Regions from separate parts of the Streptomyces sp. P1-3 genome, predicted to be linked through region 1. Evidence: riboswitches for the same ligand, from Rfam matches in the RefSeq annotation. Region 1 holds a riboswitch; each other region holds the start of a gene.
The links. Region 1 has a riboswitch for cyclic di-AMP ahead of ACQUSR_RS07570 (M23 family metallopeptidase). Riboswitches for the same ligand answer to the same signal wherever they lie in the genome.

Region 1 (4,191 bases):
CAGTCCGCCGACGAGACCGCCGACGAGACCGAGGAAGCGAATCGGTGAGCGACGCACACGAGGCCACCGGCCCGCAGATGATCATGATGCCTGCACCTCTGCGCCTCGGGGGCGGAGAAGCGAACAAGGAGACACTGTGAGCGACGCCGTCACCTCCGCCATGACGTTCCACCCGCAGCCGCAGGCCGGCGTCGCCAAGCCGTGGGCGTTCCCCGCCCCGGCCCGGGACCAGCTGCCCAACGGCCTGACCGTGCTGCGCTGCCACCGCCCCGGCCAGCAGGTCGTCGCGGTCGAGATCAACCTGGACGCGCCGCTGGACGCCGAGCCCGACGGCCTCGACGGCATCGCGACGATCATGGCGCGGGCCCTGTCCGAGGGCACCGACAAGCACACGGCCGAGGAGTTCGCCGCCGAGCTGGAGCGCTGCGGGGCCACCCTCGACGCGCACGCCGACCACCCCGGCGTCCGCGTCTCCCTGGAGGTCCCGGCCTCCCGGCTGTCCAAGGCGCTCGGCCTGCTCGCCGACGCGCTGCGCGCCCCCGCCTTCCCCGACGGGGAGGTGGAGCGCCTGGTAGCCAACCGCCTGGACGAGATCCCGCACGAGCTGGCCAACCCGGGCCGCCGTGCCACGATGGCGCTGTCCAAGGAGCTGTTCCCGGCCGACTCCCGGATGTCCCGGCCCCGCCAGGGCACCGAGGAGACCGTGCGGCGTATCGACGCCGCCGCGGTCCGGGCGTTCTACGAGGCGCATGTGCGCCCCGCCACCGCGACCGCGGTGATCGTCGGCGACTTCACCGGTGTCGACCTGGACCAGGCCCTGGCCGACACGCTCGGCGGCTGGACCGGCGGCACGGCGCCGCAGCACCCGTACCGGCCGATCACCGCTGACGACACCGGCCGGGTGGTGATCGTGGACCGGCCCGGCGCGGTGCAGACCCAGCTGCTCATCGCGCGGATCGGTGCCGACCGGCACGACCGCGTCTGGCCCGCGCAGGTGCTCGGCACCTACTGCCTGGGCGGCACCCTCACCTCCCGGCTCGACCGCGTGCTGCGCGAGGAGAAGGGCTACACCTACGGCGTGCGCGCCTTCGGGCAGGTGCTGCGCTCCACCCCGGAGGGGACGGGCGCCGCGATGCTCGCCATCACCGGCTCGGTGGCCACCGAGGTGACCGGCCCCGCCCTGGAGGACACCTGGAAGGTGCTCCGCACGCTGGCCGCAGAGGGGCTGACCGACGAAGAGCGGGATGTCGCGGTGCAGAACCTGGTGGGCGTCGCCCCGCTCAAGTACGAGACGGCGGCGGCCGTCGCGGGCACGCTGGCCGACCAGGTCGAGCAGCACCTGCCGGACGACTTCCAGGCCCATCTGTACGCGCGCCTGGCGGAGACCGGGACGGTGGAGGCCACCGCCGCCGCGGTGAACGCCTTCCCCGTCGACCGGCTCGTCACGGTGCTCGTCGGCGACGCCTCGGTCATCGAGGAGCCGGTGCGGGCGCTCGGGATCGGTGAGGTCAAGGTCGTCACCGGCTGACGAGGGCTCACCGGATACGGGATGAAGCGGAACTCCGGCGTCACATAGGACGCCGGAGTTCCGCTTGTCCGTCCCCTGATGAGCCCGGTGTCCGATTTGGCCAAGAGGCTTCCTGTCTGCCCTGTGGCGAGTGCAACAAAAACCCGGATCCGTTTGGTGATTGAAAGATCGTGCGTCTAGCGTCGTTCCGGCTGTTCGTCAGATTGCGTCGCACCCGCGGCCCGGACAGCCATCGCCGAGTCCCCGACGCGTGAGCCGAGGGGAGCCGGGGACCCAAGTCCCCTGGGGTGAATCGGGTGCCTCTCCGGAGGGATCCGTAGGAGACCTTCCTGCTCCGAACCCGTCAGCTAACCCGGTAGGCGAGAAGGAAGGAAAGGAGTACGCCGACTTATGGCGTTCACCCGTCCCACCGGGAAGCACCGCCGTCCTCGCCGCACCCCTCTCACCGGTACGCACATCGCCGGTATGGCCACGCTCGCCGCCTCCGGCGTCGTCGCGACCGTCGCCTCTCCCGCGTTCGCCGCGCCCGACGACTCCCCGCGCTTCGAGGACACCGGCCTGAACCAGGCGATCGTCGTCGACGACCGCCTCGCGGACGAGATCGACGTCCAGGCCGCCAACCAGGAGCGGGCGGCCCAGGTGGCCGCCGCCAAGCAGCAGGCGGAGGCGGAGGCCCGCAAGGAGGCCGCCGAGGCCAAGCGGAAGGCCGAGGCCGCCGCGAAGAAGGAGCGGGCCGCCAAGGAGCGCGCTGCCCGCGAGGCCGAGCGCAAGCGCCTGAACACCTACGTCGCGCCGATCGCGGGCTCTTACGTCTCCACCCAGTACCACGCCTCCAGCGGTCTGTGGTCCTCCGGCAGCCACACCGGCGTGGACTTCCACGCGGCTTCGGGCACCAAGGTGCAGGCGGTCGGCTCCGGCACCGTCGTCGAGGCCGGTTGGGGCGGCGCGTACGGCAACAACGTCGTGATCAAGATGAACGACGGCACCTACACCCAGTACGGCCACATGTCGTCGCTCAGCGTCACGGTCGGCCAGACCGTCACCCCCGGCCAGCAGATCGGGCTGTCGGGCAGCACCGGCAACTCCACCGGGCCGCACCTGCACTTCGAGGCGCGCACCACCGCCGAGTACGGCTCGGACATCGACCCCGTCGCGTACCTGCGCGGCCACGGCGTCGCCATCTGACACCGAGCTCTTCCCGACAGGCCCCGGCCCCCGGCCGGGGCCTGTCGCGTGCTCGCCTTGGCCAAAAAATATCCATGAAATCAGTCCGGCCGTCGGAAATTCCCGCCGTTTGGAATAGAGTCACGGAACACGCGTCAATCGGCTGCGTTTCGCGGAGATTAAGGCGGAGGTTTCGACCATGCGGGACCGGAAATGACCGGCGAGACGACTGCGATCCAGGGCGGTCGCCGGATTTCGGCGCATGCGGTGTGCACGGCGATTCGCGACGACATCGTCTCCGGTGTGTATCCACCCGGCAGCCGACTGGGCGAGGAACTCCTCGCCGGCCGCTACGGCGTCTCACGCGTGCCGGTGCGCGAGGCGCTGCGCACCCTGGAGTCCGAGGGGTTCGTGACCACCAGGCGGCACGCGGGCGCCTGCGTCGCCCGGCCCTCCGAGCGGGAGGCGGCCGATCTGCTGGACATTCGCGCACTGCTGGAGCCGCTGGGCGCGGCACGCGCCGCCCAGCGGCGCACCGAGGCCCATCTGAAGGTGCTGCGCGGCCTGGTCAGGCTGGGCCAGGAGCGGGCCCACCGAGGGCAGCTCGGTGAACTGCGCCCGCTCGGAGACTGGTTCCACGAGACGCTCGCCCAGGCCTCCGGCAGCCCGAGCCTGGCGGGGTTGCTGGGGCAGCTCCGTCGGAAGATCGACTGGGTGTACGCGGCCGACCCGGCGCGCGTCCCGCCCCCCGTGCCGCGGGCCGGCGTCCGGAGCGAGTCGGCGACGGCGCGTGCCATGGAGGTGTGGCGGGGGCACGGCGCGCTGGTGGATGCGGTGGCGCGGGGGGACGCCGAGCGGGCGCGCGAGCTCGCCGCGGCGCACGCGGAGCGGTCCCTGGCGGAATACCGGTCGCGCCGCCCGTTCGCGGTGAGCGGTCCGAAACAATCCGTAAACACTGCGCGCGTCAGGAATTAACAGCCAGCCCGTATACAAGAGTTCTGCGCCGAAAGAGGTGCGCGGTGGATTTCGCGCGCCCCGGTGGAATTCCGGCCGCACCGGAATGGGGCGCGGCAATGACAAAGGCCGTGGCAATGACAAAGGCCGCGGTGTCCGTGTTCGGACACCGCGGCCTCTTGGTGCTCGGAATCGCTGGGAATCGCTCGGCAATCTCTGGGAATCGCTGGGAACCGCGGCGATTCCGTGCATCAGACGGTCTCCGGAAGCTCCTCAAGCCCCTCGGCGACCAGCTTGGCCAGGCGGTCGAGCGCGGCCTCGGCGCTCTCGTCCTCCGAAGCGAGGACGATCTCCTCGCCGCCCTGGGCGCCCAGGCCCAGTACGGCGAGCATGGAGGCGGCATTGACCGGGGTGCCGTCGGCCTTGGCGATCGTGACCGGGACGCCCGACGCGGTCGCCGCCCGGACGAAGATCGAGGCGGGACGGGCGTGCAGGCCCTCGGCCCAGCCGACGGTGACGCGGCGCTCAACCATGGTGTAGCCCTT
Region 2 (4,191 bases), 5.4 Mb from region 1:
CACCGCGACGTCGGCGTTCCTCAACTACGGAACGCTGCCCCTCGGGGCCCTGCTCGGCGGCGCGCTCGGCACGGCGCTCGGCGTCCGTACCACCATGTGGATCATGACGGCGGGAGTGCCGCTGGCGGGGCTCATCCTGCTGTGCTCCCCCCTCGCACGGGTGCGTGACCTGCCGGTGTCCCGGATGCGGCCGGCGCCGGAGGACTGCCCGTCCGACGCCTGTCAGCCCGCCTAGACCGGGTCACCGTACGACGGCCTCCGGTCACAGGTCGTTGTCGCGCTCGCCTTCCGCCTGGGACGGCGTGGTGCGGGGGACGTCCGGGTGCTTCTCGGTTCCGGGCAGCTTCCTGCCGGGCGCCTCGTTCTCGTCGTCCCGTTCTCCCTCGGCCTGGGAGGGGGTGTGCTCCCACGGAGACGGAGAGGGGGTCTGCTTCTGCATGGCTGCTCCTTCCGGACCCGCCCGGCGCCCGCCGCCCGGGGCCGTCGGCTCTCCGAGTACCCCGTACGGCCCGGTCCACCCCTGACCCCGGGCGTCCGGCACCGGGCCGGGCTGGGCCGGGCCGGGCCGGGCCGGGCACGCCATAGGCTGGCAGCACGATGAGACGCAGAACCACCGCCCCGCCCGCCCCCCTGCCGCAGCGCGACGGCATCGATCCGGTCCGGCTGCGGCTGCCCGCCGAAGGGGCCTGGGCGACGATCCGGGACCACCTGGTCGACCGGCTGCCCGCGCTCGGGCCCGGTCTGATCGACGCCCTGCTGGACGAGGGCGGGATCGTCGGGTCGGACGGGCCCGTCGCACCCGGTGCCCCGTTCGCACCCGGGGCCTTCCTGTGGTTCTACCGGCCGCTGCGCCCGGAGGTGCCGGTCCCCTTCGAGCTGGATGTGCTCCACCGCGACGAGAACCTGCTGGTGGTGGACAAGCCGCACTTCCTGTCCACCATGCCCCGCGGCCGGCATGTGACCGAGACCGCCCTGGTACGGCTGCGCCGGGATCTGGGCCTGCGCGAGCTGAGCCCCGCCCACCGGCTGGACCGGCTCACCGCGGGCGTCGTGATGTTCGTGATCCGGCCGGAGCACCGCAGCACCTACCAGTCGCTGTTCCAGGACCGCGCGGTGCGCAAGGAGTACGAGGCCGTCGCGCCGTACGCCCCCCGGCTGGCGCTGCCGCGGACGGTGCGCAGCCGGATCGTCAAGGAGCGCGGGGTGATGGCCGCGCGGGAGGTGGCGGGCCCGCCCAACAGCGAGAGCCGTATCGAGCTGGCCGAGCGCCGGGGCGGGCTGGGCCGCTACCGGCTGCGCCCGGTGACCGGGCGCACCCATCAGCTGCGGGTGCACATGAACGCCCTCGGTGTGCCGATCCTGGGCGACCCGGTCTACCCGGTCGTCGGCGACCCCGCCGCCGACGACTTCAGCGAACCGCTGCAACTGCTCGCCCGGGAGTTGGCGTTCACCGATCCGGTCACCGGGCACGAGCACCGGTTCACCAGTCGGCGCACCCTGCGGTCCTGGCCCGCCCCGGCACCGTCTAGTTGACCCGGCCGTACCAGACCTGACGGGTCCAGATCCTTTCCAGCCGGACCGACTTACCCGGCTTGGGTGAGTGCCAGATCTGATTCTTACCGGCGTAGATCCCGACGTGGTACACGCTGCCGCCGGAATGGAAGAACACCAGATCACCGGCTTTACGGGAACCGGCGGAAAGGTGCCGGGTCTTGTTGTACTGGGCGGCCGCCGTACGCGGCAGCGTACGGCCCGCCTTCTTGTAGGAATAGAGCGTCAGCCCGGAGCAGTCGAACCGGTTGGGGCCGGCCGCTCCATATACGTAAGGTGCGCCCTTCTTCGATGCGGCGACCTTCAGCGCCTTGGATGCCAAGGTCGCCGCCTGTGCGTCGGAGCTCATACCCGGGACCAGCAAGGACGCGGTGACGGTCGCCACGGTGAGCGCCGAGACCCGACCCGTCCTGGATATGAGCGCGGGTATACGGGGAAGCACGGGTTTGCGAGAAATCGCGGACATGCCGAAGCCCTTCGTCATCCGCCTGCGAAAGATGACCTGTCGGGTTCGGGCCGGCGAAGTTGCCCGGCCACATAAGTGGCTTCACCCCAAGGACCACCGCGTTCGTGGTCCGCCGTGCTTGGGTCTCCCGCTCCTGCCGCTGTGCGTATCTGTCCGGCCATCCGGTGCGGCGGCAGGACTCGGCGTCCGCCCGGACGGTCCCGCCTCGGTGACGGGATCTTGTACCGGGAGGAGATCCTGCACCATCAACCGTCGGATTTCAGAGCCGAGATGGCTTTCTGTGAACTTCTTCACGTCGGCCGCATTACGGAATTCCGAGGCCACGGGAGACTCCGCACTCCTTCACCAAGGGGTACGAACTTGCCTTCGTGCAGCGGGAGTTGTTATCTCACGAAGGAATGGAATCCGCCTGGTGGAGCAATCGATTCCGGCATGTGCCTCAGGCCGGGGCCGGTCCGGGGTCAGGAGGCGGCGGAGCGCTTCCGGCCGTCCCGCAGGAAGCGGCGCAGCCGCTGGAGCGGCCAGGTGTTGATGATGTCGTCGGGGGTGAGCCAGCCCCGCTGCGCGGTGCCCACGCCGTAGCGCATGTACGCCAGATGAGGGGTGGCGTGGGCGTCGGAGTTCACCGCGAACTTCACGCCGTACCGCTTGGCGCGCAGGATCTCCTCGTCGCCCAGGTCGAGCCGTTCGGGATGGGCGTTGACCTCCAGCGCCGTGCCGGTTCTGGCGCACGCCTCGAACACCGCGTCGAAGTCGGCGTCGATGGCGGGGCGCTTGCCGATCCGCCGGGTGGTCGGGTGGCCGATGACCGCGACGTACGGGTTCTCGCAGGCCCGTATGAGCCGCCGGGTCTGCGCCTCCCGGCTCTGGTTGAAGTGCGAGTGCACCGAGGCCACGCACACGTCGAAGCCTTCGAGGAAGTCGCCGGGCCAGTCCACGTCCCCGTCGGGGCCGATGTTGAGCTCGGTGCCGTGCAGCACCCGCATCCGGCGGTGCTCGCGGTCCAGTTCCCGCACCCGCTCGCGCTGGGCGAGCATCTTCTCGTCGGTCATCCGCTGCATGACCAGGTCCGGGGCGTGGTCGGTGACGGCGTAGTACGCGTAGCCGCGGGCCGCCGCGGCGGCGACCATGTCCTCCAGCGGGGCGAGGCCGTCGGTGAGGTCGGTGTGCGTGTGCAGGTCGCCGCGGATGTCGTCCTCGGCGACCAGCTCGGGGAGTTCACCGCGCAGCCCGGCGGCCACCTCGCCGCGGTCCTCGCGCAGGGTCGGCGGGATCCAGGGCAGGCCGAGCCGGTCGTAGATCTCCTCCTCGGTCTGCGAGGTGATCTTCCTCCCGCTCTTGGCGTGGAACAGGCCGTACTCGGACAGCTTGAGCTTGTGGCGCACCGCCATCTCGCGGATTCTGATGTTGTGCGCCTTCGACCCCGTGAAGTACTGGAGGCCCGCGCCCCATGAGTCGGGGGGCAGCACCCGCAGATCCACCTGGAGCCCCTTGGTGGTGCGGATGGAGGTCTTCTTCTCCCCGTGCGCGATGACCTCGGCGGTGTACGGCAGACCGCTGAACGCGTCCATGAACGGCGCCGACCGGGCCGCGGCGACCAGGACGTCGACGTCCCCGATGGTCTCCTTCATCCGCCGCAGCGATCCGGCGTACGTACAGCCCTCGCACCCGGTGACCCGCGACAGCTCGGAGACGACCTGCTCGGCGACGTCCATCGCGGCGCTGAGCAGGATGCGGCCGCCCGCCTTCTGCATGAGGGCGATGCCGTGCAGGATGTTCTCCTCGGTCTTCGGGCCGAAGCCCTTGACGTCGCGCAGCCGCTCCTCGTGGAGGGCGTCGAGGAGCTCGTCCACGGAGGAGATGCGCAGCTCCTCGTAGAGCGCCATGGCCTTCTTGGGGCCGAGCATGGGGATGGTCATCAGCTCCCGGACCCCGGCCGGGATCGAGACCCTGACCTCCTCGATGGTGGCGACATGCCCGGTGCGCAGGTACTCCACGACCTTGTCGGCGATCGACTTCCCCACGTTCGGGATCTCGCGCAGGCCCTTGGCGTCGAGTTTCGAGACGTCGGCGTGGTAGCCGCCGATCGCGCGGGCGGCCTTCTCGTAGGCACGCGCCTTGAAGGCGTCGCCGCCCGTGATCGCGATGAGGTCGGCGTACTCCTGGAGCAGGGC
Region 3 (4,191 bases), 2.7 Mb from region 1:
CGGATGACCGAAGCGGCGATCCGCACCCGGCGAGGACGCTCGCGGTGCTATGGGCGAACCGGCCACCGGTGCCGAGTCGCCCGATGCCGAGTCGGCTCCGGTGGCCGGTGGCCCGTCGACGGTGGCCGTGGTCCGCCGTCGCTCGTGGCCGGTGGCCGGTAGCCCGTAGCCGCGAGGCGACCGGCCCGGCCGTCGTGGCGGCCGCGGGCGCGGGCTACGCTCCGAGGCCATGGACGCAACTCTGCACGCCTTCGTCGGCCTGCACATCATCGGTATCGCCGCGCTGCTCGGCGGCTTCCTCACACAGATGAAGCTGATAGGCGCGGGCGAGGCCCGGATGTCGCCCTCGATGCTGCACGGCGCGCTGACGATGCTGGTGACGGGCATCGCGCTGGTGGGGCTCAACCAGGCCGACGGCAACAGCCTTGACAACGTCAAGATCGGCGTGAAGATGGCGCTGCTCGTCGTCATCCTCGGCCTGGTCTACGTGAAGCGGGACGAGGAGAAGGTGCCCGCCCCGCTCCTCGGCACCGTCGGGCTGCTGACCACCGCCAACATCTTCATCGCGGTGATGTGGACCTGAGGAGCCCCCGAGGAGGCTCCGAGCAGGCTCTGAGCAGGCCGGTGCTACGCCGGGCGGACGCTCCCGTAGATCGGCATCTCGGTTATCGGCGCGATCTTCACGTTGTCACCCGGCTTCGGCGCGTGGATCATCATCCCGTCGCCTATGTACAGCCCGACGTGGCTGATGTCGTCGTAGAAGAAGACCAGGTCGCCCGGCTTGAGCTCGGACGTCGACACGCGCGTGCCGACCTTCACCTGGTCCCACGTGGTGCGCGGCAGCGTCACCCCCGACGCCTTCCACGCGGCCTGGGTCAGCCCCGAGCAGTCGAAGGAGTTCGGGCCGGTGGCGCCCCATACGTACGGCTTGCCTATCTGGGCGCGCGCGAACGCCACGGCCTGCGCGGCCTTGGTGGAGTCGGAGGGCGCTGACGGGTCCGTGGTGCCGGAGCCGGAGCCGGAGCCTGAGCCGCTGCCGGAACCAGTACCGCTGCCGTCGTCCCCCTGCTGCTCCTCCTGGCGCCTGCGCTCCTCCTCCGCCTGCCGCTGCTTCTCCGCCAGCTCGGCCGCCTTGCGCCGCGCCTCCGCTTCCTTCTTCTTCTCCAGCGCCGCCAGCCGTGCCTTCTCCTCCGCGGTCAGCTGGGACAGCAGCGCCCGGGCCTGGGACAGCTTCTCCTGGATCGTCTTCTTCTCGGCCTTGAGCTTCCGCTCCGACGCGGTCAGATCCGCCAGGCTCCGGGTGGCCTTGCCGCGCTGCCGGGCCAGCTCCGTCTGCTGCGTACGGAAGTCGTCGACCGCGTCCTTCTGCCGCCCGGTGAGCCGGTCCATCAGGTGGTTCTGGTCGACGAAGCCCTGCGGGTCGTCGGCCAGCAGCAGGGTCGCGGTGCCGTCCATCCCGCCGTGCCGGTACTGGGCGGCCGCGTACGCGCCCAGGGTGCGCCGTGCCTCGTTCATCTTCTCGGTACGGGTGGCGGCCTCGTCCAGCAAGCGGTTCACCTCGGTCCGCTGCTTGCCCGCGGCCTCCGTGGCCGCGTTGTACTTCTGCGTGGCGGTACCCGCCTGCCGGTAGAGGGCGTCGACCTTCTTCCTCACCTCCTCGACCGTCGGCTTCGGCGCCCGTGGCGCGGCGTTCGCCGTCTGCGACAGGAGGGTGACCGAGGCGAGGGCGGCGGTGGTGACACCCACGGCCGTGCGGCGGCCGGCGGGCGATTCGAGCAACCGGGGACGCGGTTTGCGGTGCGACGCCAAGGGAGGCGACTCCTTCCGTGGACCGCCTACCGGGTTAGCTGTCGGGTTCGGGCGTACGGAAGGCTGCCCTACGGCCGTACGTGCGACGTACGGGCCGATTCACCCCAGATGGTGCGGGTGGGTCCCCGGCTCCGGAACCGCCTGATGGGCGGGCCGGACTCGGCGGCGGCGGCACGCGCCGGCTTCGGTCGCCGGCAGGGAGCGGGCCGCCTGACGGAGCACGCTAGCCAACCTCTGGGGCACCTGGGAAGGCTGGTGTTCGATTTGTCCGAGATCTTTCCGTGACATTGTCGTGTCGGCTGTCAGTGCCGGGCCCTAGACTCGGTGGGCGATGAGCAGCAGCCTCTTTGACGACAGCTTCCTGGCGAACCTCGACGGCGCGGCACCCGGAGCCGCCCCCGAGGAGCTTCCGCCACCGCCGGAGGACCCCGAGCACGACGGGTATCCGGCCGGCCCGGCCGCGGAGGAGGTGCCGCACGACCTCTTCGGCGACACTTTTAGCGTGCCCGTACCCAGGGAGCCAGGCCAGGCCGGTCAGGCGCGGGAGCCGTACTACCGCAACGGCGCGCCCCGCCCCGCCGTGGACTCCGCCGCGCTGCTGGAGGGGCTGAACGACCAGCAGCGGGCCGCCGTCGAGCACCACGGCGCGCCGCTGCTCATCGTCGCGGGCGCCGGATCCGGCAAGACCCGCGTCCTCACCCACCGCATCGCCCACCTCCTCGGCGCGCGCAAGGTGCACCCCGGCTCCATCCTCGCGATCACCTTCACCAACAAGGCCGCGGGCGAGATGAAGGAGCGGGTCGAGGAGCTGGTGGGCCCGCGCGCCGGCGCCATGTGGGTGATGACCTTCCACAGCGCGTGCGTGCGCATCCTGCGCCGCGAGTCGAAGAAGCTGGGCTTCACGTCCTCGTTCTCGATCTACGACGCCGCCGACTCCAAGCGGCTGATGGCCCTGGTCTGCCGGGATCTGGATCTGGACCCCAAGCGCTTTCCGCCCAAGTCCTTCAGCGCGAAGATCTCCAGCCTCAAGAATGAGCTCATCGACGAGGAGACCTTCGCCGACCAGGCCGCCGACGGCTTCGAGAAGACGCTCGCCGAGGCGTACGCGATGTACCAGGCGCGGCTGCGCGAGGCCAATGCCCTGGACTTCGACGACCTCATCATGACCACGGTCAACCTGTTGCAGGCGTTCCCGGACGTCGCCGAGCACTACCGCCGCCGCTTCCGGCACGTCCTGGTGGACGAGTACCAGGACACCAACCACGCGCAGTACACGCTGGTGCGTGAGCTGGTCGGCACGGGCACTGACAATTTCGACCCGGCCGAGCTGTGTGTGGTGGGCGACGCCGACCAGTCCATCTACGCCTTCCGCGGCGCCACCATCCGCAACATCCTCCAGTTCGAGGAGGACTACCCGGACGCGCGCACCATCCTGCTGGAGCAGAACTACCGCTCCACGCAGACGATCCTCAGCGCGGCCAACGCCGTCATCGAGCGCAATGAGAACCGGCGGCCCAAGAACCTGTGGACCGAGGCCGGGGCCGGGGCCACCATCACCGGTTACGTCGCCGACACCGAGCACGACGAGGCGCAGTTCGTCGCCGACGAGATCGACCGGCTGACGGACGCGGGCGACGCCAAGGCCGGAGACGTCGCCGTCTTCTACCGCACCAACGCCCAGTCCCGTGTCTTCGAAGAGATCTTCATCCGGGTCGGCCTGCCCTACAAGGTCGTCGGCGGCGTGCGCTTCTACGAGCGCAAGGAGGTCCGGGATGTCCTGGCCTATCTGCGGGTGCTCGCCAACCCCGAGGACACCGTCCCGCTGCGCCGCGTCCTGAACGTGCCCAAGCGCGGTATCGGCGAGCGCGCCGAGGCCATGATCGAGGCCCTCGCGCTGCGCGAGAAGATCTCCTTCGCACAGGCCCTGCGCCGCGTGGACGACGCCTACGGCATGGCGGCGCGCTCCGCGATCGCGGTGAAGCGCTTCAACGTGCTGCTGGAGGAGCTGCGCACGATCGTGGAGTCCGGCGCCGGACCCGCCACCATCCTGGAGGCGGTGCTGGAGCGTACGGGATATCTGGCCGAGCTCCAGGCGTCCACGGACCCGCAGGACGAGACCCGTGTCGAGAACCTCCAGGAGCTGGCGGCCGTCGCCCTGGAATTCGAGCAGGAGCGGACCGAGGAGGAGCCGGGCACCCTGGCGGAGTTCCTGGAGCGGGTCGCGCTCGTCGCCGACTCCGACCAGATCCCCGACGAGGACGCGGAGGGCACCGGCGTCATCACCCTGATGACCCTGCACACCGCGAAGGGCCTGGAGTTCCCCGTCGTCTTCCTCACCGGCATGGAGGACGGCGTCTTCCCGCACATGCGCGCCCTCGGCCA

Region 2: another riboswitch for cyclic di-AMP. It lies ahead of ACQUSR_RS30945 (C40 family peptidase); the one in region 1 lies ahead of ACQUSR_RS07570 (M23 family metallopeptidase).
Region 3: another riboswitch for cyclic di-AMP. It lies ahead of ACQUSR_RS19525 (NlpC/P60 family protein); the one in region 1 lies ahead of ACQUSR_RS07570 (M23 family metallopeptidase).

Annotation. Positions count from the first base shown of each region.
Region 1 covers NZ_CP192512.1:1,835,250-1,839,440, reverse strand. Annotated here, with positions in the region: gene ACQUSR_RS07580 (M16 family metallopeptidase) at 1-48, shown strand, start outside; gene ACQUSR_RS07575 (M16 family metallopeptidase) at 161-1,528, shown strand; cyclic di-AMP (ydaO/yuaA leader) riboswitch at 1,752-1,904, shown strand; gene ACQUSR_RS07570 (M23 family metallopeptidase) at 1,919-2,713, shown strand; gene ACQUSR_RS07565 (GntR family transcriptional regulator) at 2,906-3,667, shown strand; gene ACQUSR_RS07560 (HPr family phosphocarrier protein) at 3,898-4,179, opposite strand.
Region 2 covers NZ_CP192512.1:7,257,715-7,261,905, reverse strand. Annotated here, with positions in the region: gene ACQUSR_RS30960 (MFS transporter) at 1-235, shown strand, start outside; gene ACQUSR_RS30955 (hypothetical protein) at 263-439, opposite strand; gene ACQUSR_RS30950 (RluA family pseudouridine synthase) at 598-1,533, shown strand; gene ACQUSR_RS30945 (C40 family peptidase) at 1,526-2,035, opposite strand; cyclic di-AMP (ydaO/yuaA leader) riboswitch at 2,022-2,173, opposite strand; gene polX (DNA polymerase/3'-5' exonuclease PolX) at 2,479-4,191, opposite strand, start outside.
Region 3 covers NZ_CP192512.1:4,504,826-4,509,016, forward strand. Annotated here, with positions in the region: gene ACQUSR_RS19520 (hypothetical protein) at 230-583, shown strand; gene ACQUSR_RS19525 (NlpC/P60 family protein) at 628-1,809, opposite strand; cyclic di-AMP (ydaO/yuaA leader) riboswitch at 1,818-1,984, opposite strand; gene pcrA (DNA helicase PcrA) at 2,141-4,191, shown strand, end outside.